Regions from separate parts of the Geomonas sp. RF6 genome, predicted to be linked through region 2. Evidence: riboswitches for the same ligand, from Rfam matches in the RefSeq annotation. Region 2 holds a riboswitch; the other holds the start of a gene.
The links. A riboswitch is a leader RNA that binds a small molecule or an ion and turns the genes downstream of it on or off. The one in region 2 is predicted to bind S-adenosylmethionine.
Positions count from the first base shown of each region.

Region 1: another riboswitch for S-adenosylmethionine. It lies ahead of metX (homoserine O-acetyltransferase MetX); the one in region 2 lies ahead of LPW11_RS19665 (trans-sulfuration enzyme family protein).

Region 1 is NZ_CP087999.1:2,463,597-2,477,980, reverse strand. It holds gene polA (DNA polymerase I) at 1-1,815, opposite strand, end outside; gene LPW11_RS10630 (DUF4177 domain-containing protein) at 1,812-1,988, opposite strand; gene LPW11_RS10625 (hypothetical protein) at 2,179-2,352, shown strand; gene LPW11_RS10620 (Hsp20/alpha crystallin family protein) at 2,456-2,866, shown strand; gene larE (ATP-dependent sacrificial sulfur transferase LarE) at 2,863-3,678, opposite strand; gene LPW11_RS10610 (RrF2 family transcriptional regulator) at 3,729-4,187, opposite strand; gene LPW11_RS10605 (hypothetical protein) at 4,291-4,500, opposite strand; gene dapF (diaminopimelate epimerase) at 4,689-5,525, shown strand; gene LPW11_RS10595 (HIT family protein) at 5,618-6,040, shown strand; gene LPW11_RS10590 (deoxyribonuclease IV) at 6,042-6,893, shown strand; gene LPW11_RS10585 (O-acetyl-ADP-ribose deacetylase) at 6,912-7,430, shown strand; gene dtd (D-aminoacyl-tRNA deacylase) at 7,427-7,876, shown strand; gene LPW11_RS10575 (pyridoxamine 5'-phosphate oxidase family protein) at 7,877-8,245, opposite strand; gene LPW11_RS10570 (TIGR02757 family protein) at 8,342-9,199, shown strand; gene pabB (aminodeoxychorismate synthase component I) at 9,196-10,914, shown strand; gene LPW11_RS10560 (GAF domain-containing protein) at 10,975-11,739, opposite strand; SAM riboswitch class I at 11,932-12,032, shown strand; gene metX (homoserine O-acetyltransferase MetX) at 12,155-13,258, shown strand; gene LPW11_RS10550 (iron-containing alcohol dehydrogenase) at 13,530-14,384, shown strand, end outside.
Region 2 is NZ_CP087999.1:4,612,673-4,627,056, reverse strand. It holds gene LPW11_RS19695 (phosphoribosylformylglycinamidine synthase subunit PurQ) at 1-298, shown strand, start outside; gene purF (amidophosphoribosyltransferase) at 460-1,881, shown strand; gene pyrE (orotate phosphoribosyltransferase) at 1,878-2,426, shown strand; gene LPW11_RS19680 (YkgJ family cysteine cluster protein) at 2,859-3,485, shown strand; gene LPW11_RS19675 (cold-shock protein) at 3,623-3,823, opposite strand; gene LPW11_RS19670 (trans-sulfuration enzyme family protein) at 4,123-5,259, opposite strand; gene LPW11_RS19665 (trans-sulfuration enzyme family protein) at 5,327-6,460, opposite strand; SAM riboswitch class I at 6,534-6,639, opposite strand; gene LPW11_RS19660 (PAS domain S-box protein) at 6,840-8,006, shown strand; gene LPW11_RS19655 (MucR family transcriptional regulator) at 8,382-8,879, shown strand; gene LPW11_RS19650 (PAS domain-containing hybrid sensor histidine kinase/response regulator) at 9,289-12,522, opposite strand; tRNA gene LPW11_RS19645 (tRNA-Leu) at 12,735-12,820, opposite strand; tRNA gene LPW11_RS19640 (tRNA-Ala) at 12,959-13,034, shown strand; gene LPW11_RS19635 (cytidylate kinase-like family protein) at 13,103-13,732, opposite strand; gene cysE (serine O-acetyltransferase) at 13,872-14,384, shown strand, end outside.

The sequences.
Region 1 (14,384 bases), 2.1 Mb from region 2:
CAGGGCATCGGTGTAGGTCGACTTCAGCTTGGAGAGGGAGCGGTACTGCAGGATGAGCTCGGCCACCTCGTGCTCGTCGCAGAGGCGCTCCAGCTCCTCCACGTTGGTGGACCAGCCGGTCTTCCCCTTCGTCTTCTTCCCGGAGGAGAGCCCCATGCGGCCGAAAAGTACCTCCCCGAGCTGCTTCGGTGAGTTGATGTTGAAGGCCCCGCCGCACAGGGTGTGGATCTGCTCCTCGAGCGCCACGAGCTGCTTCCCGAAGCCTGCAGTAAGGTCGCGCAGGAGGGGAAGGTCGAGTTTCACGCCGTGCAGCTCCATCTCCGAGAGGATCTCCAGGAGGGGCATCTCCAGCTCGAAGAGCAGCTCCTCCATCCTCCCTTCCCTGACCTGCGGCAGGAGAATTTCGGAAAGGAGAAAGGTGACGTCGGCGTCCTCGCAGGAGTAGGGGGCGGCGCGCTCCAGATCGACCTCCGAGAAGTTCAGCTGGTCCCTCCCCTTCCCCGCCACGTCCTCAAAGGAGATCATGCGGTGGTCCAGAAGCTCCAGCGCCAGTGCGTCGAGCCCCTGGCTGGTGCGCCCCGGGTTCAGGAGGTAGGCGGCCAGCATGGTGTCGCACCAGAGCCCTTCCATGTGGACGCCGGAGCGGCGCAGGATCTGGTAGTCGTACTTCAGGTTCTGACCGATCTTTTTGCGCGACGGGTCGGTGAGGAGCGGCCGGAGCCTTTCGAGGACCGTCTCCTCGGAAAGCTGGTCCGGTGCGCCGAGGTAGCGGTGCCCCACCGGGATGTAGTACGCCTGGTGAGGCTTCCAGGAGAGGGCAACGCCGACGATGCGGGCCTTCATGGCGTCGAGGCTCGTTGTTTCCAGGTCGAGCGCGAAGGCGGGGGCGGCGGAGAGCTCCTCCACGAGCCTTGAGAGCTCCTCCTCGGTGAGCACCGTACGATACTCCTCCGTCGAGAGGGTAGGGGTGCTGGTGAGGTCCTTCATGAGGGAGGTGAAGCCGTACTCCTTGAAGAGGTCGGCGAGCTTGCGCGTGTCCGGCGGGCAGACGGCGAAGTCCTCCAGAGAGAAGTCGATGGGGACCTCGCAGTCGATGGTGGCGAGCTGGCGCGACAGCCTCGCCTGCTCGGCGAACTCGATAAGCTTCGGGCCGTTCGCCCCCTTCACCTCGTCCGCGCGGGCGAGGAGCTCGTCCAGGGAATGGAAGTCCTCCATGAGCTTCTTCGCGGTCTTTTCTCCGATTCCGGGGACGCCGGGGATGTTGTCGGAGGTATCCCCCCAGAGTGCCAGGACGTCGACCACCCGCTCCGGATCGACCCCGAACTTCTCCCGCACCTCCTCGATCCCGAAGCTCTTCTCCTTCATGGTGTCGAGGAGGGTGACCTTCTCGGTGACGATCTGCATCAGGTCCTTGTCGCCGGTCACCACCACGCAGTCGAGCCCCTGCGCCTCGCAGCGGCGGGCGATGGTGCCGATGATGTCGTCCGCCTCGTACCCCTCGAGCTCGAGAGCCGGGATGTTGAAGGCGCGCACCATCTCCTTGATCGGCCCGATCTGCTGGGCGAGGTCGGCGGGCATGGAGCTTCTGTTCGCCTTGTACTGGGGAAAGAGATCGTTTCTGAAGGTCTTCTTCCCGGCATCGAAGATCACCGCCACGTGTTCGGGTGTGCGGTCCTTCATTACCTTCAGAAGCATCTGGGTAAAACCGTAGAGGGCGTTGGTGGGGAAGCCTTTCGGGGAGCTCAGGTGCCGAATGGCGAAATAGGCGCGGTAGATGTAGGAGGAGCCGTCCAGCAGGTAGAGGGTTTCGCTCACCGCTCCACCTCGCTGGTGAAGACCACGAATGCCATGGCGGGGCGCTTGCTCGACTCCCTCATGGCGAACTGGATACCCTCGAAGCGCCACCCCTTGCGGGTCCACTCATTAAGCGCCTCCTCGAGCGTCTCGTCGGAGACGGTGTTCACCTCGACCACCTTGTACTGCACCATTAATCCACCTCTCGGGACGTGATAAATGCCCATAGTAGCCGATCTCCGGGGCACCTTCAAGGGCAAAGAACGGTTGCAATACGGGGTTGAAATGTTATGATAAAGACAAAAAAATCTCCAAAGGAGGGTGCTCTAACGGTCGATAAGTAGTCCACGCATCACTATCAACCAGGCCTAAAAGGGGATCAGCATGGCACAGAATGAAGAAGCAGTCATCGAAGAACTGGCACAGCAGTTGGAAGCGAACCTGGCAAGCGACTACGAGAAAAAAGACCTGAAAGCACAACGGGAGCTGACAAAACAAACCCTCTATGACGGCTCCAAAAAACTGAAGCACAGCATCCCGAAGGGGAAGAGACACTAGGAAAGAGGGCACGAAAAGTATCGAAGGGGAGGGGGCAGGCGCCTCCTCCCCTTTTTATGATTACTCCACGAGAACGCTTAAACCGGCTACAGGAGGGGATTAAATGGCGATCGTCAAGTACAACCCGCTCGGTGAGTTGCGCAGCATGCAGGACAAGATGAACCGGCTTTTGGACCTGGCCTGGAGAAAGGAGCTGGGGGAGGAGTTGCGCGAAGGGGTGTGGCAGCCGGCCGCCGACATCTACGAGGACGACGGCTCGGTCACCGTGAAGGTGGAGCTCCCCGATCTGGAGCTTAGCGATGTCGATGTGAAGGTTGAGAAGGGAACCCTCACCATCAGGGGGGAGCGCAGGCACAACCACGAGGCGCGCAAGGAGAACTTCCACCGCATCGAGCGCTCGTACGGCCCTTTCCAGAGGACGTTCGCCTTCCCCATGGAGCTCGAAGCGAAACAAATCGGTACCGAGCTCGACTGCGGCGTCCTCACCGTCACCATCCCGAAGAAGAAGCGCTAGGACTCCGCGCTCGTCTCGTTCATGCTTCCGCTGCGGTACCCCTGCAGGTCGAGCGCCACGTAGGTAAAGCCGCGCCCCTTGAAGAAGGAGAGGACACGCTTCCTCAGTTCCGGCTCAAGCAGGCGCGGCAGCTCCTCTTCCGAGAGCTCGATACGCGCCGTCTCCAGGTGAAACCGCACCCGGTAGGTCCTGAACCCCTCCCCTTTCAAAAATTCCTCGCACGCCTCGACCTGCTTCAGACGCTCCGGAGTGATCTCCACCCCATAGGGGAATCGGCTGGCAAGGCAGGCGTACGGCTGCTTCTCCCAGGTCGGGAGGTTCAGCTCGCGGCTCAGCTCGCGCACCTCGGACTTGGAGAGCCCCGCCTCCAGGAGGGGGGAGCGGACCTTCAATTCGCATGCTGCGGTGCGCCCCGGGCGGTAGTCCCCCAGATCGTCCGTATTGCTGCCGTCCGCCACGAAGGAGAAGCCGAGCTCGCGCCCTTTCTCCACGCAGATAGAGAAGAGCTCGCTCTTGCAGTGGTAGCAGCGGTTGCGCGGGTTTTCGGAGAAGCCGGGGATCTCCAGCTCGTTCGACTCCACCGTCAGCTGGCGCGCCCCGATCCTCTCGGCGAGGGCGCACGCCTCACGGTACTCGGACTCGGGGTAGGTCGGGGAGGTGGCGGTAATCGCCAGCACCCGGTCCCCCAGCGTATCGTGCGCCACTTTCAGGAGGAAGGTGGAATCGACCCCTCCGGAGAAGGCGACAACGAGAGAGCCCATCTCGGCGATCATGTCTTTCAGGTGCTGGTATTTCTGGTGCAGTGTATCCATGGTACCTTCAGAGGCGACCGCCCCCGCAAGTCCGGTGGCGCGCCTGTAGTTTAGATAAAATACATGAAGCGGTGATCCTGCTCCCTCTTGATCCCCAGCGCCTCGCCCCGCTCGCAGAGCGTCTTCAGCGTGATGGAGGAGAAGAACTCGTTCAGCTTCTGGTTCGACTCCTCCCAGACCGTCTGCGTCACGCAGGTGCCGTCGAAACCGCACTCCTTCCCGCCTTTACCGGAGCAGTCCACCAGAAGGGTATCCCCTTCCGTCGCCTCGATCACATCCTGCACCGTGATCTCCTCCGGGCTTCTGGCCAGGCAGTACCCCCCCTGAGGTCCCCTCTTGCTCTTCAGGATGCCGCTCTTTTTGAGCCCCTGAAAGATCTGCTCCAGGTAGCGCGGAGAGATTTCCTGGCGGCGGGAGATGTCCTGGATCTGCGCGGGCTGCGTCCCCGCGTTGTAGGCGATGTCAAAGAGTGCTCGCAGTCCGTAACGGCTTTTGGTGGATAGTCTCATGGCAGTACTCCCCAATTATGGTAGGGCGAGCCTACAATACCACATCCACCATGTCAACAATATAAAGGGACAGCGGAAGGCATTCTCTACCTGCAAAGTGGCGTTACCAGGCACGCTCCGGAGGGTCGGTCCTCCCCAGGAGGAGGATCTCCCCGTCCCGCACCTCGAAGCGGTCGCCGTAGACATTGACCCAGCTGTCCCCCTCCTCGAGGGGGTAGGGAACCTCGCGGCTCCCGAGGAAGACCTCGTGCTCGCCGAGATAGGCAAACCACTCGAGGTTCCCGTTCATCCACATCCTGTTTTTGAGTTCCATAACCCCTCCCTTTACTGGCACGATGATAGAGAAATGGCGGCGGCCGGTCAACCGAAAGAGCGGCCGGCGCGGCATGGGGCGCGGGTACAGTGGAGGCGGGCGTCGAAGCGGGGGAGGCGCCGCTTTTTTCTTGTTGCGGCACAACCTTTTTGTTATTAGAGAGTGATACATTAACCCGGAGGCTTTACATGAAATTCACCAAGATGCAGGGCGCAGGAAACGACTACGTCTACGTCAACTGCTTTACCGAGACGGTGGAAGATCCGGCTTCGGTGGCGATAAAGGTATCGAACCGCAACTTCGGGATCGGCTCTGACGGCCTCATTCTCATCATGCCGTCGGAGGTGGCGGATGTGCGCATGAGGATGTTCAACTCGGACGGCTCCGAGTCGGAGATGTGCGGCAACGGCATCCGCTGCGTCGCGAAGTACGCCTTTGACCACGGCATAGTCGAGAAGAAGGAGATCACCGCGGAGACCGGCGCTGGCATCCTCACCCTGCAGCTTTTCACCGCCGCGGACGGCACCGTGGATCGGGTGCGGGTTAACATGGGGCCGCCGAGGCTGACCAGGGCAGAGATCCCGATGCTCGGGGAGCCGGAGGCAAAGGTCATCGACGAGCCGCTGAACATCCTGCACACGACCTTCCGGATCACCTGCGCCTCCATGGGGAACCCCCACTGCGTGATCTTCGTGGACGACTTGGAGAACTTCCAGGTGGCGAAGTACGGCCCGCTCATCGAGAACCACGAGCTGTTCCCGCGCCGGACCAATGTGGAATTTGTGCAGGTGATTTCCCGGACCGAAGTGCGCCAGCGGACCTGGGAGCGCGGTGCGGGAGAAACGCTGGCCTGCGGCACCGGGGCGAGCGCGGTGACCGCCGCCTGCATCCTGAACGGGCTGACGGAGAAGAAGATCCTGAACCACCTGAGCGGCGGCGACCTCGAGATGGAGTGGGCCGAGGACGGCAACGTGTACATGACCGGGCCGGCGGTGGAGGTGTACTCCGGCGAGATCAACTTGTAGATCGCCTGACTGGTCCGACTGGTCCGACTGGTCTGACCGGTCGGACGCCACAACGCCGGGCCACCACGCCCCCAGCCCATGAAAAGGAGCACATCATGACCGGCTGCCCGATCTGCAGCAAGTGGGAGGACGAGCCTGAGCTGCGCATCGCGGAGCTGCGCCACTGCTACGTCTCCCTCAACCGTGACCAGTTCTTCACCGGCTACTGCTTCGTCTATCTCAAAGCCCACGTGACGGAGCTCTTCCACCTCGAGCCGACCACCCGGGACGAGGTCATGGCGGAGGTAAACGCCGTCGCACACGCGCTTTACAACCTGTTTCTCCCGGATAAAATCAACTACGAGCTGCTGGGGAACATGGCGCCGCACATGCACTGGCACATCGTGCCGCGCAGGAAGACGGACCCCTTGTGGCCCCGCCCGCAGTGGAGCGAGCCGCACCAGGAGCTCATTCTGGAAAAGGAGGAGTACGCCGACCGGGTAGCACAGGTCAGGCTCGCTCTGCAAAAGGTATGACATGGATCTCCTAGGTGCACACGTCTCCATCGCGGGGGGAATCTTCAACGCCCCCGAGAGGGGGGTGAAATCGGGCTGCCGCGTAATCCAGTTCTTCACCCAGAACGCCAACCGCTGGCTCGGCAAGATCCCCACGAAGGATGACGCCGCCCTCTTCAGACAGAACTTCGCCGCCTCCGGGCTCCACGAGGCGATCAGCCACGACATCTACCTCATCAACCTCGCTGCGGCACCGGGAGAGGGGCGGGACAAGAGCCTGGAGAGCTTCGCCCAGGAGATGCAACGCTGCGCGGCGCTCGGCATCAACAAGATCGTCATGCATCCCGGCGCCCACAACGGCGACGGGGAGGCGATCGGGATCCGGCGCATCTGCGAAGCGTTCGACGAGCTCTTCCAGAGGGTGCCCCAGTACACCGGGCTCGTCCTCCTGGAAAACACCGCGGGGCAGGGGACGTACCTCGGGTACAACTTCGAGCAGCTGAAGCAGATCATGGAGGGGACCGCCTTCAAGGACCGCTTCGGCGTCTGCATCGACACCTGCCACGCCTTCGCGGCAGGCTACCCCATCACCGACCGGGACGGCTACCTCCGCACCATGGAGGAGGTTGACCGCACCATCGGGCTCTCCCGGGTCGGGTGCCTCCACCTGAACGACTCCAAGAAGGGGCTCGGCTGCAAGGTGGACCGCCACGAGCACATCGGGGCAGGGATGCTGGGGCTCGAGCCGTTCCGCTTCATCCTCAACGACCCGGCGCTGGCAGCGGCGCCAAAGATCATCGAGACCCCCAAGGGGGACAACGACGAAATGGACGAGATAAACCTGAAGGCCCTGCGGGCGCTGATCGCTCCCTGACGGGAGGGCGAGGAGAGCATGCGAGAAAAGATCGAGATCGTGCTGACCGACATCACCCGCCTCGAAGTGGACGCCATCATCAATGCCGCGAACAGCACACTCCTCGGCGGCGGCGGGGTGGACGGCGCCATCCACCGGGCCGCGGGCCCGCAGCTCGTGGCGGAGTGCAGCACCCTCATGGGGTGCCGCACCGGCGAGGCGAAGATCACGAAGGGTTATCGCCTCCCCGCAAAGCACGTCATCCACACGGTCGGCCCGGTCTGGCACGGGGGGGGGAAGGGGGAGCCGGAGCTCTTAAGAAGCTGCTACCGCAACTCCTTCAGAATCGCCCACGAAAACGGCCTCACTACCCTCGCCTTCCCCGCCATCAGCGCCGGGGTGTACGGCTACCCGATGGAGAAGGCGTGCCGCATAGCACTTGAGGAAACGAAGGAAGCGGTGCGGCACTACCCGGAGCTCGCGAAGGTCCTCCTCGTCGTCTACTCGCCGCAGGCACTCGCGGTGTACCGTCAGCAGTACGAAGAGATAATTCCGTGAAGGCGGTGCTGCAGAGGGTAAAGGAAGCGCACGTGAAGGTCGAGGGGCGGATAGTTGGCGAGATCGGCCACGGAATCGTCGTCCTGCTCGGGGTGGAGGTGGGGGATGCGACCCGCGACGCCGACTGGCTCGCCGACAAGATCGCCAACCTGCGCATCTTTCAGGACGACGAGGGGAAGATGAACCTATCGGTGGCGCAGGTCGGAGGCGCCATCCTCGCCGTTTCCCAGTTCACCCTGGCGGGAAACTGCAGCAAGGGGAGGCGCCCCTCTTTCGATACCGCGGCCGATCCGGAGGAGGCGAACCGCCTGTACAGCTACTTCATCGGGAAGGTGTGGGAGGCGGGTGTACCGGTGCAAACCGGGATCTTCCAGACGGACATGGCGGTGAGCCTCGTAAATGACGGCCCCGTCACCTTCGTCCTGGAAAGCCCCAAAGGGAAGTAGCTAGACCAGCGGCCGCACCTCGTCGACCTTGAAATAGAGGACGTGCTTTATCTCCGAGACGTCCTGCACCCAGCTGTTCTTCGCCGCCCGCGCCCTGATCTCCTCCAGCAGCGCCCCCTCCCCCATCTCCTTCAAGCTGAGCGTCAGTCTCCACCCGTTGTACCCCCGCGTCGGCGCGATGTACAGGTAGCTCGCCTTCGCGTTCTCCTTCAGGTTGTGGTACGTCCTCCCCTCCCCTACTCCCCAGGCCAGCGTCTCCTCATCCACTATGTGCGGTATGGCAAAGACCGCAAGGTCGACCTGCCCCTGCGCGTCCGCAGTCCCTATGACCCCGCGCCCCCCCTCGGGAAATAACTCCGCAAGATTCATACTGCCTCCTTTTAATCTTTGAGGTCCCGTAACCATATGATAATCTACCAGTTCCTTTCCTTTCTTCAACAGAGGAACACCCCTCCCGGAGGCACCTTGGAGCTGAAAACCGTGCTGGAGGCGCTGTACGCAGCCCGCTCCACCGAGCATCTCGCCAACGATCCACTTTCTTTCTGCCACCGCTACCATGACGGAAAAGACCAGGAGGTGGTCGGCTTCATCGCCGCCGCCTTCGCCTACGGCAACGTGAAGATAATCAGGCGGAACCTGGAGTCGATCTTTAAAGAGATGGGGCCCTCGCCGCGGCGCTTCGTGGAGCGCTTCGACCCTGAGGAGGGAAAGCTTCTCTTCTCCCGCTTCAAGCACCGATTCAACGACGGCCGCGACCTGTGCGCGCTTCTTTGCGTGTGCCGCACCATGATCCGGGAGTCGGGCTCCATCGAAGGGTGGTTCCTGCGCTTTCATGATCCCGCGGCGGAGGATCTCACCCCCTCCCTCACCGGGTTCAGCGCGTCGCTGAAGGCGCTCGACCTCTGCGATGTGTTTGGAGACGAGGAGATTCCAGCCGACTCCTACTTCCCCTTCTTCTTCCCCTCCCCCGCGTCCGGGAGCGCCTGCAAGAGGCTGTGCATGTACCTGCGCTGGATGGTGCGTCCCGCCGACGGGATCGACCTGGGGCTGTGGCGCGGGGTGAGCCCGAGCCAGCTGGTGATTCCGGTCGACGCCCACATCCAGCGCATCTGCCGCCTGCTCGGCTTCACGAGCCGCAGGCAGGGAGACTGGCGCATGGCCCGGGAGATCACCGCCCGTCTCAGGGAACTCGACCCGCACGACCCGGTGAAGTACGACTTCTCCCTCTGCCACCTGGGGATCTCGGAGGGGTGCGACGGGAAGGACCGTGAGACCTGCCTGTCGTGCGCCATACGCTCTATCTGCGCCACGGGTCGCCAATGAAGCCGGTACGCGCCTTTGTGCACGGCTTCTCCTTTTCCGGCCTCATCGAGGAGATAACGGCGCACCGTCCCGAGGAGGTGGCCCCTGCTTTGGCGCGCCTGGAGGAGGCGACCGCCGCCGGGGCGCACGCCGCAGGGTTCGTGAGCTACGAGGCGGCGCCGGGGGTGGACGCCGCTCTCCCGGTCTGCGAGCCATCCCCTTTCCCCCTCCTCTGGTTCGGGATCTTCCGCGAACGCTACGAGGGGGGACTGCCGCACCCTGGCGGAAGCTACCGCACCTTCGGGTGGGAGGCGTCCGTCACCCCCGAGGAGTACGCCCGATCGGTACGGGAGATACGGGAGCTCATCGCCGCGGGGGAGTGCTACCAGGTGAACTTCACCATGCGCCAGCGCTTCTCCTTTTCCGGGGACCCCCTCGCCTGGTTCCGCGACATGATGCGCCTCCAGCCGACTCCGTACGGAAGCTATCTCGTGGTCGGGGAGTTCACGATTCTCTCCGCCTCCCCGGAGCTCTTCTTCGCCGTGCAGGACGGGACCCTTACCTGCCGCCCCATGAAGGGGACCGCTCCCCGCGGACGCTGGACGGAGGAGGACGAGGAGATGAAGGAGCGCCTTCGCCGGAGCCCGAAGGAGCGCGCGGAAAACCTGATGATCGTCGATCTTCTGCGAAACGACATGGGGAAGGTGGCCCAAACCGGCTCTGTGACGGTGACCTCCCTCTTCGACATAGAGTCGTGGTCCACCGTGCACCAGCTGACCTCCACCATAGAGGGAAAGGTCCCGGAGGGAACCGGCATCCGCGAGCTCTTTTGCGCCCTCTTCCCCTGCGGCTCTATCACCGGGGCGCCAAAGAGAAGGAGCATGAAGATAATTGCCGACCTGGAGGGGGTGCCGCGCGCCCTCTACACCGGCTGCATCGGCTACCTCTCCCCCGGAGGGGAGGCCTCCTTCAGCGTGGCGATCCGCACCGCTGTCATCGATGCCTCCACCGGGCAGGGGGAGCTGGGGATCGGCAGCGGCATCACCTACGACTCCCGGGAGGATGAGGAACACGCCGAATGCCTGGGGAAGGCGCGCTTCGCGCAGAGCGATGTACCGGACTTCTCCCTCATCGAGTCGCTCCTCTTAGACGGGGAGTACTTCCTCCTGGAACGGCACCTGGCCCGGCTGGCCCGCTCTGCCGCCTTTTTCTCATTCCCCTTCGATACGGAAGAGGCGCGCCGCGCCCTCACCGCGCACGCCTCCACACTGCAGGGGAGTCACAAGGTGCGGCTCCTGCTGCACCGCGGAGGGGGGCTCGACTGCACCTCGGCTCCGGTCGCAGACGCCGCGACAGACGCGATCGCCGCCTTTGCCTCAATACCGGTGCACTCCCGCGATCCCCTCCTCTACCACAAGACGACCTGCCGGCCGCTGTACGACGAGGAGAGGGCGCGCCATCCGGAGTACGACGAACTGATCTTTGTAAACGAGCGGGGGGAGATCACGGAGGGGGCGAACAGCAACGTGGTGGCACTGGTGGATGGGGAACTGCTGACGCCCCCCCGGGAGTGCGGCCTCCTCCCGGGAGTCCTGCGGGAAGAGCTGCTGGAGCGTGGGGAGATCAGGGAGAGGGTGCTGACGAGGGGGGACCTGGAAAAGGCGCAAGCGGTCTACATCATCAACTCCGTCCGCCGCTGGCGCACGGTCAGGCTGGCGGGAGCGGAGCGCGACTAAGGAAGGATCCCGTCCAGACCGCCTGGAGGCAGTCGCACCCCCGATGCAGCGGCGACCGCCTCACGCCTGCCGCTCCCTGCGGGCGCGGTGACGGGCGAGCTTGCTGTTCAACTGCGAGATGATCTCGGTGGCGGCGCCGATGATGTGGTCGGAGCCGAACCCTGCCGCCGCCATCTCCTTGTAGAAGGAGCGGGCGAGGATCTGTGCCATGTGGCCGGTGTCGGGGCGCTCGTGCGGAACGGAAGCGGCCTCCTCCGGCCCCCCCTGGGCGACGAGCTGCAGGTAGCGGGAGCGCAGGAGCTTTTGCAGCTGGTTCACCTGGATCGACTTTCCCGTGAGGGTGCTGAGGAAGGAAACCAGGTCGAGGTCGTGGACGGTGAAGCGCCTGCCGTCCACCGGATCGCTCATGTTGAGGACCCCGACGACCTTTCCGCTGATGAGGATCGGCACGCAGATGAACCCCTTCTTGTCCGACTCCGGACGGCGGGCCAGTTTCAGGTAGGGGGAGTTCTCTATGTCCTGCACCATGAGGGGCTTCCCTGAAGCCGCCACCTGCCCCGCTATCCCGTTGCCGACGCGGGCCGCTTCCTGAAAGGCGTGTTTCGGGAGCTCCCCGTGCTTGGCGAAGAGCTTCAGGCTGAAGGAGTTCGCCCCCTCCTCCTCTCTGAAGAGCATCATGGAGCATATCTCGCAACGGGCGATGCGCGCCATCTGCTCCACTATCTCGGACAGCCCGTTCTCCAGGTCGTCCTGGCCATCCATCAGCGCCGAGAGTCCCACCAGCTTCAGGAAATGCCCCTGGTTCTCTACTCCGTTCTTCCCCATTTCCTCTCCTCCTGTAAGGCCGTCTCCTCCCCGCCCCCCTGCCATGCCCTGCGGGGCCACCGCGCATAAAGTGTAGTGGCCGCTCGGTAAATTGCAATAAAGGAGTCGCCGCCGCGGGTGGGACGCGCTCACTTTCACATTGACAAAAGGTGCCGGCTCCCTTATCCTTCCCGGCACAATTGCATAGAGACCTGCTTATCGAGAGTGGTGGAGGGAAAGGCCCTGCGAAGCCACAGCAACCGGCCCTGAAAGGGCGCCAGGTGCTAAATCCTGCCGAAAGGCGAAGATGAGAAAGGCGCTTGGACTACCCACATCCGCACCCCAAAAGCCCCTTCTCACACCCGAGACGGGGCTTTTTTGTTTCCCCTGCCCGCCGAAGAGGGAAAGACGCACCCCTTACCTTACGAGAGAGTTTATGTCCTACGGCATCGTCGTACCGCAAAGCATCACACTGGAGAGGGAACTGAGGCTTGACAGCGGCAGGATTCTCGCTCCCATCACCATAGCATACGAGACGTACGGCACCCTGAACAGCGACCGCTCCAACGCCATCCTCGTGGAGCACGCCTGGACCGGGAGCGCGCACCTCGCCGGGAGGCACTCCGCGGAGGAGAAGCGGGCGGGGTGGTGGGACGAAATCGTCGGGCCGGGAAGGCTTCTGGACACCGACCGCTATTTTGTCATCTGCTCCAACGTCATCGGCTCCTGCTTCGGCTCCACCGGCCCCACTTCCATCAATCCGAAAACCGGCAAGAGATACAACCTCTCCTTCCCCGTCATCACGGTGCGCGACATGGTGCGCGCCCAGGCGCTCCTCATCGAGAAGCTCGGAATCGAGAAGCTTTTGTGCGTCATGGGGGGGAGCATGGGGGGGATGCAGACCCTGGAGTGGGCGACCCAGTTCCCGGAGCGGATACGCTCGGCAATAATTCTCGCCACCACCCCCCGCCCGTCGGCCCAGGCGATCTCCATGAACGCCGTGGCGCGCTGGGCCATCTTCAACGATCCGAACTGGAAAAAGGGGGAGTACCGCAAGAACCCGAAGGACGGGCTCGCGCTCGCCCGCGGCATCGGCCACATCACCTTCCTTTCCGACGAGTCGATGGAGGCGAAGTTCGGGAGGCGCTTCTCCGCGCGTGACGGCCAGTTCGACTTCTTCGGGCAGTTCGAGGTGGAGCGCTACCTGAGCTACAACGGCTACAACTTCGTCGACCGCTTCGACGCCAACTCCTTTCTCTATCTGGCAAAGGCCCTCGACCTGTACGACGTCACCCAGGGGTACGAGTCGCTGGAAGAGGCTTTCGCCTCTGTCTCGGCACCGATTCAGTTCTTCGCCTTCACCTCCGACTGGCTCTACCCCCCCTCCCAGACCGAGGAGATGGTCGCCGCCCTCACCAGGCTCTCCAAGCCTGTCGAGTACCACCTCATCAAATCCTCCTACGGCCACGACGCCTTCCTCCTGGAGCACGAAGCGTTCACTCCGCTGGCGCGAAACTTCCTGCTGCAGGCCGGGGGGTGACCCCCGCTCCATCCCCCTACCGGTCCATTAGAGAGCGTAGTGTTCGTATACGGTATCCTGAGACAAGGAGTGTTCGTATACGGTACAAACGAACAGAGGGGGGTGGAGAAGGGTCTCCTGCCCCCCTCGGGGAAAACGCTGTTTTTGGGGGAAAAGCAGGAAAAGGGAAAATTAGTGCACCTTAGGTAAACGCCTTGGAACGCCCCTTGCTTAGAGAAGGGACACTCAAAGGTGATCCTCACCTTTAAAACAACACTCAGGAGGAAATGAAATGGCATTAGCTGATCAGACATTCGGGTTCTTTATTCCTACGGTAACACTGATGGGCGTCGGTTCTTCCAAGGAAACCGGTGAGCAGATCAAGGCTCTGGGCGCAAAGAAAGCTCTCCTCGTCACCGACAAAGGCCTCTCCTCCATGGGCGTTGCCGCAAAGATCGCCGACATGGTGAAGGCTGCCGGCGTTGACTGCGTGATCTTCGACGGCGCTGAGCCGAACCCGACCGACAAGAACGTCGCTGACGGCGTGAAGGTGTACCAGGACAACAAGTGCGACGCGCTCATCACCCTGGGCGGCGGCTCCTCCCACGACTGCGGCAAAGGCGTTGGCCTCGTCATCGCAAACGGCGGCAACATCCGCGACTTCGAAGGGATCAACAAGTCCACCAAGTCCTTCCCCCCGTTCGTTGCCATCAACACCACCGCTGGTACCGCTTCCGAAATGACCCGTTTCTGCATCATCACCAACACCGATACCCACGTGAAAATGGCTATCGTTGACTGGAGGGTCACCCCGAACATCGCTATCAACGACCCGGTCCTCATGGTCGGCAAGCCGCCCGCACTGACCGCAGCAACCGGCATGGACGCCCTTACCCACGCTGTCGAGGCATACGTCTCCACGATCGCTACCCCGATCACCGACGCATGCGCCATCAAGGCTATCGAGCTCATCGCTCAGTACCTCTCCAAGGCTGTGGCAAACGGCGAAGACCTCGAAGCTCGTGACAAGATGGCATACGCCGAGTACCTCGCAGGTATGGCATTCAACAACGCCTCCCTCGGCTACGTTCACTCCATGGCTCACCAGCTCGGCGGCTTCTACAACCTCCCGCACGGCGTCTGCAAC
Region 2 (14,384 bases):
CGTCGATTGCGAGGCGACGCTGGAAAAGATTGAAACCGGGCACCTTTCTTGTCTAAAATACTCTGACAAGGAATACGACGCTCCCACCATGGAGTTCCCCGAAAATCCCAACGGCTCTACCAACGCCATCGCAGGTATCTGCGACGAAACAGGCCGCGTCATGGGGCTCATGCCGCACCCGGAAGCATTCGTGCACCGCACACAGCACCCGCGCTGGACGAGGGAAGAGCTCCCCGAGGCAGGCGACGGTCTCATCTTCTTCAAGAATGCAGCAGACTACGTAAAGAAGCACTTTTAGCATCAAAGGCGGTTGCACGCGGACACCGGGAGCAGTAATCCGGAATGTCCCGTGGAGAAGCTTTTTCAGGTTCTAGATTTTTTTCTATGTCTCTTCCGGAGCGGGCGGAACTACTCCTCCCGCTTTCGAGCGACATGCAAGGAGCTATATACGTGGAAGAAATGTTGATGCGCAGGCCCGAAGAAGAGTGTGGAATCTTTGGCGTCTTCGGCCATCCCGAAGCGTCCAATCTCACCTACCTGGGCCTTTACGCCCTGCAGCACCGCGGACAGGAGAGCTGCGGCATCGTCTCCTCCGACGGCGCGAACCTGCACGCCCACAAGAGCATGGGGCTCGTGGCGGACGTGTTCGGAAACCAGGAGATCTTCAAGTCGCTCCCCGGCAACTCCGCCATCGGCCACGTGCGCTACTCCACCACCGGCTCCTCCGTGATCAAGAACGTGCAGCCGATCATGGTCGACTACTCGCGCGGCTCCATCTCGGTAGCGCACAACGGCAACATCGTGAACGCGCAGATCATCAAGGACGAGCTGGAGGCGTACGGCTCCATCTTCCAGACCACGATGGACACCGAGATCATCGTCCATCTCCTCGCCACCTCGAAAGCGAGCTCGCTCCTCGACCGGCTGACCGACGCGCTGCAGCGGCTCCAGGGCGCCTACTGCCTCCTTTTCCTCACCGAGACGAGGATGGTGGCGGTGCGCGACCCGAACGGCTTCCGCCCCCTCTGCCTCGGAAAGATCGGCAACGGCCACGTCGTCGCCTCCGAGAGCTGCGCGCTCGACCTTATCGACGCGGAGTTCGTGCGCGAGATCGAGCCGGGTGAGTTGATCTTCATCGAGAAGGACGGCACCGTGCAGTCGCACTTCCCCTTCAAGAAGGTCACCCCGACCCCCTGCATCTTCGAGTTCGTCTACTTCGCGCGGCCCGACTCCACCATCTTCGGGAAGAACGTGTACTCGGTGCGCAAGGAGCAGGGGAGGCAGCTGGCTCGCGAGCACAAGGTGGATGCCGACATCGTGATCCCCATCCCCGACTCCGGCGTTCCCGCCGCGCTCGGCTACGCCGAGGAGTCCGGCATCCCCTTCGAGCTCGGTCTCATCCGCAACCACTACGTGGGGCGTACCTTCATCGAGCCGCAGCAGTCGATCCGCCACTTCGGCGTAAAGATCAAGCTGAACCCGGTGCGCGAAGTCCTGAAGGGGAAGAGGGTGGTGGTGATCGACGACTCCATCGTGCGCGGCACCACCTCGAGAAAGATCGTGAAGATGCTGCGAAACGCCGGCGCAAAGGAGATCCACGTCCGCATCTCGTCGCCGCCGACGAGCTACCCCTGCTATTACGGGATAGACACACCGAACCGCAAGGAGCTCATCTCCTCGTCCCACTCCATCGACGAGATCCGCCGCTACATCACCGCCGATTCCCTCGGGTACCTCTCCGAAGAGGGTCTGATGCAGTCGGTCGGAATCGAAAATACCTTCTGCACCGCTTGTTTCACCGGGGGATACCCGGTCAAATTCCCGCGACTCGCCCAGGAGCCGCAGCTTGCCTTATTTGATAAAGAGTTGGAGGAGCAATGACAGAAAAAGAGCGGTTAAAGAAGATCATCATCGAGTTGTCGTACGAGAAGCGGAAGGTCACCCTTGCCTCCGGCAGGGAGAGCGACTTCTACTTCGACGGCAAGCAGACCACCCTGCACCCTGAAGGGGGGTACCTCACCGGAAAGCTTTTCTTTGAAGCAGTCCGCGATGTCGAGGGGCTCGGCGGGGTAGGGGGGCTCACCCTCGGTGCCGATCCTATTGCCACGGCGACCTCTGTGGTCAGTTTCCTGGAAGGGAAGCCGGTTCCTGCTTTCATCATCAGGAAAGAGCCGAAAGGTCACGGCACAGGAGCATGGCTGGAGGGTAGAAAGAACCTCCCTGCCGGCACCCAGGTCGTCATCGTCGAGGACGTGGTAACGAGCGGCGGATCTTCGCTGAAGGCGATCAAGAGGGCAGAGGAAGAAGGGCTGAAGGTCCTTGGCGTGGTAACCCTCGTCGACCGTGAGGAAGGTGGTCGCGAGAATATCGAGAAGGAAGGGTACTGGCTGAAGTCGATCTTCACCAAGTCCGACATTCTCGCCTAGAGCGGCCTCGGATCAAGCTTGGCGCAAAAGCGGCGGTTCTCGAACCGCCGCTTTTGCTGTTTTTACACGACGCACTCTGCGCACTTCGAAGACCCGCTAACTTTCCAGTAACCGCTACACGACAACCCGCGTCCCCCCCTTTGCAAAGGATCTTCCGGGAATTGTGGGGAACGCGCTACAAAGAATCCGGGTGCCCCCACGCTGGAGCGTAGGCATCTTGCCTGCGATGGCGGCGCAGCCGCCACAGACCGCGCGGCTGGCGCCGCGGTACAGGCTGGGAAGCCTGTGCTCCAGCGCGGCGCCACTAGTGTCCCCTCACGTCAACGGAAGGACCGGGCTGAATTCGGGAATTCCCGGAGGAACCTTTGCGAAGGGGGGATACAGGGGATTTTCCTTGGTAATCGCTGCGTTATGAATAAGATGATTGCAAAATTGGAAGCACTGCTCGGACAGGTGGATGCCTGGTTCTCCCGCTGCATGGAGCTTTACCCCCAGTCCATCGCCTGCGGCAGCGGCTGCTCGTCCTGCTGCCGCTCCCTCTTCGACATCACCCTGCTCGACGCGTACTACCTTAAGCTCGGCTTTGACGCCCTTCCGGAGGAGACGAAAAGGGGTGTCCTGGAGAAGTGCGAGGCGCGGGTTGCGCAGATGCGGCAGGAGTGGCCCGACTTCGAGCATCCGTATTTCCTGAACTACCGCCCGGAAGAGGATTGGTACGCGCTGATGCCCGAGGAGGACGAGACGCCGTGCGTTCTGCTGGGGGAGGATGGAAGGTGCCTCGTCTACCGGCACAGGCCGATGACCTGCCGGCTGCATGGCATTCCCCTCATCGATGTAAGCGGGGAAGTGATGCACGAGGAATGGTGCACCATGAACTTCCTGGACGAGGACCCACTGAAGCTGCAGGGGCTTGCTGCACCGTTTGACGGGATGTTCAGGGAAGAAGTCGCGCTCTTTCGCCTCTTCACCGAGAGGTTCCTCGGCGAACGTTTCAGCGAGATCGACACCTTCATCCCGACAGCGCTCCTGATAAATTTCGACTCCATGCAAAAGCGCTGAAGAGAGGGGAAATGAGAAAGGCCCTGATGGAGCCTCCAAACTTTAGCGGTCGGCGACGTATCAGGGCCTTTTATTTCATGCACAAAAAAAGCTCCGGAGAGAAGCTCCGAAGCTTTTAGATAAGGTATGTGTTGCTCTTAGCCGCGGGTAACGTTGGCTGCCTGGAGGCCTTTCGGACCTTTGACGATTTCGAAGCTTACGCTCTCGCCTTCGGTGAGGGTTTTGAAGCCGTCGCCGTTGATAGCGGAGAAGTGTACGAATACGTCCTCGCCGTTCTCCTGCTCAAGAAATCCAAACCCTTTGCTGTCGTTAAACCATTTTACAGTTCCGTTTACCATTACCTTACTTCTCCCATATTACTTCTTGTTGGTTTGATCCGAGGGACATCCAAGGATGCGGCACTTTATCAAATTCGTCAGTTAGATGTCAAATATAAATTTGACTCAATGACAAAAAATTTTCGATCCTGCGTAAGCTGGCGATATTGTATACAAAAGCCCGCCAATAAAGCGCCCTGCTTTGCATGGATGACGGGATAAATGTAGGCAGGGATAAGCCGCAGGCGTTCCCGGCAGCAGTTGTCGAACCGGCACCTGCCGGAAACGCTCCGCTTATTCCGGCCTACATGGACGGTCTGTTAGCCGTTCAGTACCCGGTCGAGGTCGGCCATGAGGTCGGCGGGGTCTTCCAGCCCGACCGACAGGCGCACCAGGGTGTCCTTTATCCCGCGCGCTTCCCGCTCCTCGGCGGGCATCGAGGCATGCGACATGCGGGCGGGGTAGGAGAGGATGCTCTCGACCCCGCCGAGACTCACCGCGAAGGCGCAAAGTTTCACCCCCTCCAGAAGCCTCTTGGTCAGGATGTACGACTCCAGCTCAAAAGAGAGTACGGCGCCGGCGCCGCTTGCCTGCTCGCGGTGCACCTGGAATCCCGGATGGCTCGGGAGACCGGGGTAGTAAACCTTCGTGACACACTGCTGCGACTCGAGCCACTGCACGATCTGCCCTGCCGCCGACTGGCTCTGCTCCATTCTCACCTTCAGCGTCTTCAGGCCGCGCAGCACCAGCCAGGAGTCCTGCGGCCCGAGCACCGCTCCGAATGCGTTCTGGATAAACTGCAGCCTCTTACCCACCTCCGGATCAGCGGTCACCGCAAAGCCGCACACCACGTCGCTGTGCCCGTTGAGGAACTTCGTGCCGCTGTGCAGCACGATATCGCAGCCGAGCTCCAGCGGGCGCTGCAGGTACGGGGTCATGAAGGTGTTGTCCACGATGGTGAGGAGCCCGTGCCTTTTCGCCAGGGCGGCCGCCTGCCGCAGGTCGGTGATCTTTATGAGCGGATTCGACGGCGTCTCCAGGTAGATCGCTTTCGTATGGGGGAGGATCGCCGCGCCGATGGCGGATATGTCGGTGGCATCCACGAAGGTGACCGTGAGCCCCCAGCGCGCGAAGAGGGTGGAGAGCGCGCGGAAGGTGCCGCCGTACACATCCTCGCACACTACGAGATGGTCGCCGGGGGAGAAGAGGAGAAAGGTGGAGGAGATCGCCGCCATCCCGGAGGCGAAGGCGAGCCCTGTCGAGCCACCCTCGAGGGATGCTATCGCTTCTTCCAGCGCTTCCCTCGTCGGATTGCCTGAACGTGCGTAGTCGAACCTGCCGAAGTGGTCCATCGACTGCTGCGCAAAGGTGGAGGAGTGGTAAAGCGGGTGGCACAGCGACCCGTATTCCGGATCGACCGCGGGACCGCCGTGGATTAGTTGTGTCGCGAATTTCATCATTCCCTCCTTGAGGAGATGTATCAGTACTCAGATCCACCCATGCCGAGGTGCAGCGGATGAAGGCTCACTCCAGTGCCTTGGCCAGATCTGCGATCAGGTCGTCTTTGTCCTCTATACCGACGGAAAGGCGCAGAAGGACGTTGTTTATCCCGAGGCGTTCCTGTTTTTCCGGCTCTATGTCCGCGTGGGTCTGCACCTGCGGGAAGGTGATGAGGCTCTCCACACCTCCGAGGCTCTCCGCAAAGGAGATGAGCTCCGTCTTCAGCAGCAGCCGCTCCACCAGTTCGGGCTCCGTCACCTCGAAGGCGATCATCGCGCCGAATCCCCGGCTGATCCGTTTCATGAGATCGTGCCCCGGGTGCTCCGGAAGCCCCGGGTAGTAGACGCGAGCTACCTTCGGGTGGTTCACCAGAAAGTGTGCGATGGCGTGGGCGTTTTCCTGCTGCCTGTCCAGCCGCACGGAGAGCGTCTTCATACCGCGGATGGTGAGGAAGGAATCCTGCGGACCGAGGACCGCCCCCCCCCCGTTCTGGTGGAAGTAGACCCGTTCGGCTAGCTCTGCGTCCTTCACCGCGACGAGACCGCAGATCGTGTCGTTGTGTCCCGCAAGGTATTTGCTGCCGCTGTAGAGGGCGATGTCGGCGCCGAGATCGAGGGGGCGAAGCAGGTATGGGGTCAGGAATGTGTTGTCCACGATGCTGAGGATGCCGCGCTTCTGGCACAGGGAGGCGAGGGCGGCCACGTCGGCGATCTTCAGGAGCGGGTTTGTCAGGGACTCCACGAAAAGCGCCGCCGTCTCCGGACGAATGGCGCGGGCGACCTCTTCGGTGTCGCTCGTGTCGACGTAGCTGAAGGTGAGGCCGAAGCGCTGGAAGATCTTCTCGAAGAGCCGGTACGAGCCGCCGTACAGGTCTTCGGTGACGATGATGTGGTCCCCCTGCTTGAAGAGGAGAAGGAGGGTGGTGATGGCCGCCATTCCGGAGGAGAAGGCGAAGCCGCGGCATCCTCCCTCGAGACGGGCGAGCCCCTCCTCGAGCGCCTCCCTTGTGGGGTTCCCGGATCTCGAGTAGTCGTATCCGGTACTCTGCCCGAGGCCGGGGTGCCTGAAGGTGGCGGTCTGGTAAATGGGGACGGTCACGGCGCCGGTCCTGCTGGCCCGGTCGAGGCCGATCTGTGCTGCCTGCGTGGCGATCTGCATTCTGTGCTCCTCCAAAATGAAAAGTCCCCATCCGGGGGCGGAAGGGGACTGTCTTGGAGAGATGGTCCGCGCTTCCTTATCTTCCGAAACGTTGCCGTTTCGCAGGATTTGGCACCTTCCCCTGCGGGGAGGTTGCCGCGACGTCACAGGGCCAGTCCCTCGGTCGCTCTAGATAAGTACGTGCTATGTGTGCCGCTTCGGGTGCGGCGATGGGTATAACTAATACTTTATTGCCGTATCGGCGTCAACCTAATTTTCTCTGAAGAGGCGCGCAGATGCTGTGCGCCATATTCAGCTCCATTCTTGTCTATGAGTGAGCGTGCTGTATATCTTATTAACAATGTCTGCAAGCGCGCCGTATTCAGTGCAAGGGGGGAGCATGCGAGGGGCGGGGAGAGATGGCAGGGGAGCTGACGCATCGGGCCGGGGTGCTTCCGGCGTCGTGCATCTCCGGCTCTACCTCGCGGATAATGCACCCGCCTCCACCCGCGCTCTGGAGAACGTGCGCGCCATACTGCTGCAAGTCCCCCCCGAGCAGTACACCCTGAAGATCGTGGACGCCCTCACCTTCCCCGCGGCTGCGCTCGCCGACTGCGTCTTCACGACGCCTGCTCTGGTGCGTGCCACCGAACCCTTTGCTGTAGTCACCGGCATCTTTGCCGAGCCGAAAGAGGTGCTCCGTCTTCTTTATGCTAAGGATGAAGAACGGTTGCCTGCGGCGCAGGAGTCGGAGGAGGCGAGGCTAGCCTTAGCGCGACGCGTCACCGAGACGAAGAACGAGCTGCAGGCACTGGTCGGGGAGGGGGTGGACATGGTCCTCGATCCGGCAGCTGCGGTCCCCATCATTCTTCCTTCCGCACAACAGGCGGTGCACGATGACGCGCAGAACTTCAGGCGCATCTTCGAGGAAGCTCCCCTGGGAATGGCCCTCCTCTCCCACGATTTCACCTTTTTGCGCATCAACCATCGCCTCTCAGGCATAACCGGGCTCCCTCCCTGCGAGCTTCTCAAGATGCAGCTCGGCGATCTTACCGGTGAGCAGGGGGGGACGGCGGAGGAGCTGAAGCTGACGGGCGGGCGCCCCTGCGAGAGCGGATTTTGCGAGGGGGAGACGCTGTACCGCAAGAAGGGAGGGGACCAGGTGTGGCTCCGATTTTCCGTCGGGCTCGTGCAGCATCCCCGGGAGGGGCAGAGCTATTTCCTATTGATGGTCCAGGATGTGACCGGCATGAGGAATGCGGAGGCGGAACTTTTGCGCTACCATAGCCGCCTTGAAGACCTGGTACGTGAGAGGACCGCTGAACTTGCGGCTGCCAACAAGAAGCTCATGAAGGAGATCGAAGAGCGTCTGGAGGCAGAGGACGCTGTCCGCGCCCTCAACGAAGAGCTTGAGGCACGGGTGCGTGAGCGTACCGCCGAGCTGGAGGAAAGTAACAGCCAGCTGGAAACGATGAACAAGTTCTTCGTCGGACGCGAGTTGCGCATGGCCGAGCTGAAGAGGCAGATCTTCGCACTTGAAGAGGAAGTGCGGAACCTGAAACAGTGAGAAGTTGACTGACACAATCACCGGCCGTTTCCTATAAAAGCCCCTCCCTGATCCTCTCGTCCAGATAATCTTTGCGACACCCCGGCTCGTTTATCTTTACCTCTCTTACCGTGGCAGGTCTTCTTCAATTTCCATTGGTGGCGAGGCCTGCATCAGGGCTTAGGCAACACACATTGTAGTCTCATAGTTCCTCCAGGAAGGAGAGGAGGTACGATCATACGCTCTGCTGTAACTGGCGTTCTCTTTGAGAAACACGATATAAAACCTGTAGCACTCAGAAAGCCATAATCGTTTTGCAACAAATCGTGTTGACAATCCTGTGAAACACAGGAATAATCGAGTCAACTGGATTTTTATGATACGGAGGAACACTCGATGGCAACTTTGGTAGAAATTGCGGCTCAGATAGTGGCATCCCATGCTTCTAGTACACCTATGACATCCGAACAACTCATCTTTGAGATTGGGAAAGTGCACAATGCTTTAAAGAATCTCGAGGCTGGCCAGCCTATGGAAGGTCCGGAAGAAGCCAAGCCTTCACTGACAGTAAAGGAAGCATTTAGAAAGGGAGAAGTCGTCTGCATGGTGTGTGGCAAGGGCGGGTTCAAGACGCTTGCGCGTCACCTGAGTACTGCGCACAACATGAAGCCGGGGGAGTACAAGAAGCAGTTCGGCATCCCCAGCAAGCAGCCGCTCTCGGCCAAGAGCTACTCCGAGGCGAGAAGGAAGATGGCGCAGGACAGAGGGCTTGCCGCGAACCTCGCCAAGGCGCGTGAGGTGAGGATGGCCAACATCGAAGCGAAAAAGGGTGCTCCCGCCAAGCCGGCAAAAACGAGGACGAGGGTAGCCAAGCAGAAGGCGGCCACGAAGTAGGTCTTTACGCCATCGTTACACAAGAAAGCCCCTGTCTTGACGGCAGGGGCTTTCTTTGTTGCGGCTGCGGAGCTGGAAGGGATCTGTGAAATGTGCCAACGAGGAGCAAATCCCCCTTCAAAAAGGTCCATCCGGCAATTCCAGGAATTCAGCCCGGTCGCTTCCGTTGACGTGAGGGGACACTAGTGGCGCCGCGCTGGAGCACAGGCTTCCCAGCCTGTACCGCGGCGCCAGCCGCGCGGTCTGTGGCGGCTGCGCCGCCATCGCAGGCAAGATGCCTACGCTCCAGCGTGCGGCACCCGGATTCTTTGTAGCGCGTTCCCCGGAATTCCCGGATGAACCTTCGCAAAGGGGGGGACGCGAGGTCTTCTGAGGCGCTGCGTGAAACATCCTACGGCTTCCCCGCCGTTCACCGCTGCCGCTCTTTCAGGAGAACGGCTAGGGAGCTTTTCAGGTCCTGGATGCTGTATGGCTTCGCGATGACTCCCGCGAAGCCGAAGTGGCGGTGATTGGCCATGATGGCGTCTTCGGAATAGCCGCTGGAGGCCACCGCCAGTGCCGTTGGATCGATCTCCAAAAGGCGCTGCACAGCCTCGCGCCCTCCCATCCCCCCCGGCACCGTCAGATCCATAATAACAGCACAATACGGAGCCCCCTCCGCCTGCGCTGACCGGTACAACTCGAGGAGCTCCCTGCCGTCCTTGCATACCGTCGTCCGGTATCCGAGAAAGTCGAGGGAGTCCTTCGCCAACCCGCGGATGGCAGCATCATCGTCCATGACCAGCACCTTCCCGAAGGTCTGCGGCTCGACCTGTGGCTGCTGCACGACCTTCGGCACTACCCCTTCCTGGGCCGGAAGTGTGATGGCAAAGGTGGTGCCATGGTTCTCCCTCGAATAAACCTTCAGCTCCCCGTCGTGCTTTTTGATGATGGAGTAGACGGTGGCGAGCCCCAGGCCGCTCCCGCTTCGTTTCGTGGTGAAGTAGGGGTCGAAGATCCGCTGCCGGTGTTCCCCGCTTATCCCCACGCCGGTGTCCTTCAGGGTGATGCGGATCTTTTTCTCGGTCGTCTCCGCGTCCAGCGGAAGGACGTTTTCCGCCCGGATCACCAGGAGTCCTCCACCGGGCATCGCCTGGTCTGCGTTTATGACCAGGTTGCTGATAACCTGTCCCATCTGGACCGGATCTATCTCGGCCGGCCACAGGTCGCTCGAGATGTCGAAAGTGCAGCGCACGTTGGACCCGGTGAGCGCGAAGGTGGCGGAGTCCCTGATGATCTGTGCAAGGCAGGTCAGCTTCTTTACCGGGGTCCCCCCCTTGGAGAAGGTCAGAAGCTGCTGGGTAAGCTCTCGCGACCTCTCCGAGGCCTGCTGGGCGCGCTCAAGGTACGGCGCTGCCAGCTCGTCCTGCGACATCTGCATTCTGGCAAGGGAGATGTTCCCCATGATGCCGGTGAGGAGATTGTTGAAGTCGTGCGCGATGCCGCCGGCGAGAATCCCCAGCGATTCCAGCTTTCTTGCCTTGAAGAGCTCCTCCTCGATCGCCTTCTTTTCGGTGACGTCCCGGAAAACCAGCACCACCCCGAGGATTTGCCGCTCCCTGTCGAGGATGGGGGCCACCGAGGTAGCGATGGTGCGCCGCGTCCCGTCCCGCGCCACCAGCACGGTATGCTCGGTGTGCTCTACCGGGCGTCTCGTCCGGAGTACCTGCGCGGCAGGGCTTTCCGCCAGCGGCTCTCCGCTCTCCTCATGCACGACCCGAAACACCTCCGAGAGGGGGAGCCCTGCCGCCTCCACCTGGAGGTACCCGCACAGTTCCTCGGCAACGCGGCTAAGGAGCACCACCCGCTCCGAGTTGTCGACGGTGATGACGCCGTCGCCGATGGAGCGGAGTGTCACCGCAAGCCGCTCCTTTTCGCGCTCAAGCTCGTGTCTCGAGCTCTTCAGCTCGGTGACATCCGCGATGCACCCGACGAGTGCACGCAGCGATCCGTCCGGCTCCACCATTCGCCGCCCGGAGATGAAGCCGAAGAAGTCGCTGCCGTCCTTGCGCCTGTAGCGGCGCTCCGCCGTGACGCAGCGCATTCTCCCGGTTATCATGTCGTCGGTGGCTCGTATCCCTTCCTCTGCTCCTGCAGGGTAGAGCCAGTCGATGTAAAGCGTCCCCATCATCTTGTCGAGTGAGCAGCCGAACATCTCTGCGAGCCTCTTGTTCCCGAAGATGATCCTCCCTTCGGTGGAGAGGAGGATGATGCCGACCTGGCTCGCGTCGAAGATCAGCCGGAGCCGTTCCTCGCTTTCCCGCAGCTCCTGTTCCACCTGCTTCCGTTCGGTTATATCTTCAAAGACGCCGAGGAGCCCCACGACGCAGGCGTTGGCATCGTGCAGGGGGATCTTCGTGGTGTCGATGACGACCTCTCTTCCGTCCCGCCGCAGCAGGGACTCTTCCCCGTGGATCCGCGGCATGTCACGCACCATGACATCCCGGTCTCCCTGCCGGTACCTCTCGGCGACCGCGGTCTCCAGCGGGAGTTCGAAGTCGGTCTTTCCGACGATGTCGGCAGGGGAGGGGAGCCCTGCATAGTCGGCGAACTTCTGGTTGCAGCCGAGGTAGACCGACCGGGTGTCTTTCCAGAAGATCGCCTGCGGCACGGTGTTGATGATGAGAGAGAGCATCCGCTCCCTTTCGCGCAGCGCCTCTTCGGCGCGCTGGTGATTGGCGATCTCCTCCTCCAGCATCGTGGCCTGCAGCTGCAGTTCCTCCTGGATGGCGATCTCCTCGGTAATGTCCAGGACCGCGCCGACGACCGCCAGTGAGGAGGGGTCTCCCCAGGGGACGCGGCATTTTTTCACCGAAAGAACCCGCATCGCCTGATCAGCCCGCCTCGCGCGCGCCTGGAAGGAGGCGGAACCGAGGTGCTGGAGCTGCAGGTCGGTGTTCGCGTCTTGCCGGCAGTACTCCTCCGGGAAAAATTGCGCGGGGTCGGCGCCGGAGAGATCTTCTTTCGCCCGCCCGAGGAACTTCGCGAAGGCGCTGTTGCAGAGGATGAATTTCCCCTCCTGGTCCTTTACGAAGAGGGGGTGCGGTATCGCTTCGGCAAAGGTCGTCAGTTTCGCGCGCCCCTCGCACCGTTTGCACTCCGCCTGCTGAACGACGGCGACAAAACCTTCCGCTCTGCCGTCGGAGCCTTTGACCTCCCTCAGCGCCAGGCGCAGGAGGAGCTTTACGCCACCTTTCTGCTGCAGAGTCCAGTACGCCTCCCCCTCTGCCACGGCCGCAGACTGGGTAAAGGCGACCTCAAGGCCGCAGGCAGCACTCGGCAGGTCGAGCAGCCTGCGCCATCTCTCCACCTCTTCCCTTACAAGGAGGGTGTCATCGCACCTCGATCCCACAACTTCCTGCGCACTGTAGCCGAGAAGATGCTCCGCGCCGCTGTTGAAGCGGGTGATGACGCCGTCACTGTCTGTCGCGATAATGGCGGATTCCAGCAGAGAGACCGCTGTCTCCAGCTCTCTCTTCGCCTGGAGGAGTCCCGCTTCGGATCGTTCCAGCTCGCGGATTCGCTCCTCCATGCGCTGCAGATCGGCCTGCAACTCGTCGGGGTGCACCCCTTCGTCTCGAATGAGATAATTCCCGTGCTGCATATCTGTCCTTCATGCCTTGGCGCCGGGTTACTCGGCGCGAGATCGGAAAAGTGCGGCGCATTGCAGCGTTGCTGGCGGCGCCTTTCCTATCTATCGACGGGAAGGAGAATTACTGTAAGAAAAAGGATCGGCGGGGCAGGGGGAATGGGAGGGAGGCAGATGCCGGAACGAAAAAAGGCCCCGCGGGAGCAGAGCCTTTTCACACTATTTTATGGTAGCGGAGGCCGGGGTCGAACCGGCATGCACTTGCGTGCGGTAGATTTTGAGTCTACTGTGTCTGCCATTTCACCACTCCGCCACAGAAGGGGGGCCGGCAGGAACGAGGAGGGAGTATAGCGAATGGCGTATGGTAGGTCAAGCGGGAAAATTAATGGGTATGCGTGAAAAAAAACGTTGACTCGGAAAAGGCCCTCTGCTATAAACTCCTAGTCATCACGGGGCTGTAGCTCAGTTGGGAGAGCGCTTGAATGGCATTCAAGAGGTCGTCAGTTCGATCCTGATCAGCTCCACCAAATAAGCCAGAAAAGGGTTTGCGGCAATTGCCACGAACCCTTTTTTTATTTAAACCTCCCCATCCTCGTTACCCCCGGATCCTGCGAGCCATGCCGACGATGGTGTCGATCGCCAGGGGAAAGCCTGCCTTTTCCGTATCGATGCAAAGGTCGAAACAGAGACAGGTTCCCCATTTCTCTCCGCTTATCTTTTCGTTGAATTTCCTCCTCGCCTTGTCCGATTCCGTGATCATCTCCTCTGCCTTTTCCGCCCGGTTGATCCGGTACAGCTCCATGATGCGCCGGAGACGGACGTCGTGCGGCGCGTGGAGAAAGACGTTCAGCACCCCCTCGTGCCCCCTGAGGAAGTGGTACCCGCCGCGCCCGACGATGACGGCGCTCTCCTCCGAGGCGATCTTTCTGATGATGCGGGCCTGGCAGCTGAAAATCTGCTCGTCGTAGATCATCGGAACCGGCGGAGGGAAGTACCCGGCGTCGGGCGCACCTACGCAGACGGTCTGCAGGAAGGACTCCACGAAGGAGGAGACCCTCTCGTCCCTCTGTGCCAGCACGGCGGGGTCCTCGTTGAGAATCGTCGCGACCTCGGCGAGGATCTCCCGATCGACGTACCGCACCCCCAGAATTCCCGCCACCTCCTGGCCGATATAGGCGCCGCCGCTTCCCAGCTGCCGTGATATCGTTACCACTACGCGGTTCATTGCGACCTCCCGATCCTCTTCTTCTTATGTCCACGCCTTCATTATAGCCCCGTTGGCAGCGTCAGGCGCATGCCATCTCTTTGCTGTTGTCCCCTCCGTCGTCTTTTGGTGAAATAGTAGGATCGGAGAGGGGATCCGCATGAGAGGTGGCGCCATGATAGGGGAAAGGAGAGAAGGAGATTCGCTGTGGGACGGGCTGGTGGAGGAGGTGCGGGGGATGGCGTCTGCTGAGCCGGCGCTGGCAGGGTATCTCTACCTGAATGTTCTGGAGCACGCCGGGTTCGAGGATGCCCTTGCCTTTCTTCTGGCTGGGAAGCTTGGTGCCCCCCACCTGCCTGCGGTTACGCTGAGGGAGATCTTTCAGGAGGGGATGCGCGACGATCCGGGGATCTCTTTGGCCGCACGGGCCGATCTCCTGGCGGTGCGGGAGCGCGATCCTGCGGCCCGCGGCGTGGCGCACCCCTTTTTGCACTACAAGGGGTTCCATGCGCTGCAGGCGTACCGGGTGGCTCACTGGCTGTGGGGAAAGAAGAGAGAGGCGCTCGCCTACTACCTGCAGAACCGGATCTCCGAGGTCTTCGCGGTCGATATCCACCCCGCGGCGCTGATAGGGGAGGGGATACTGATCGACCACGGCACGAGTGTCGTCATC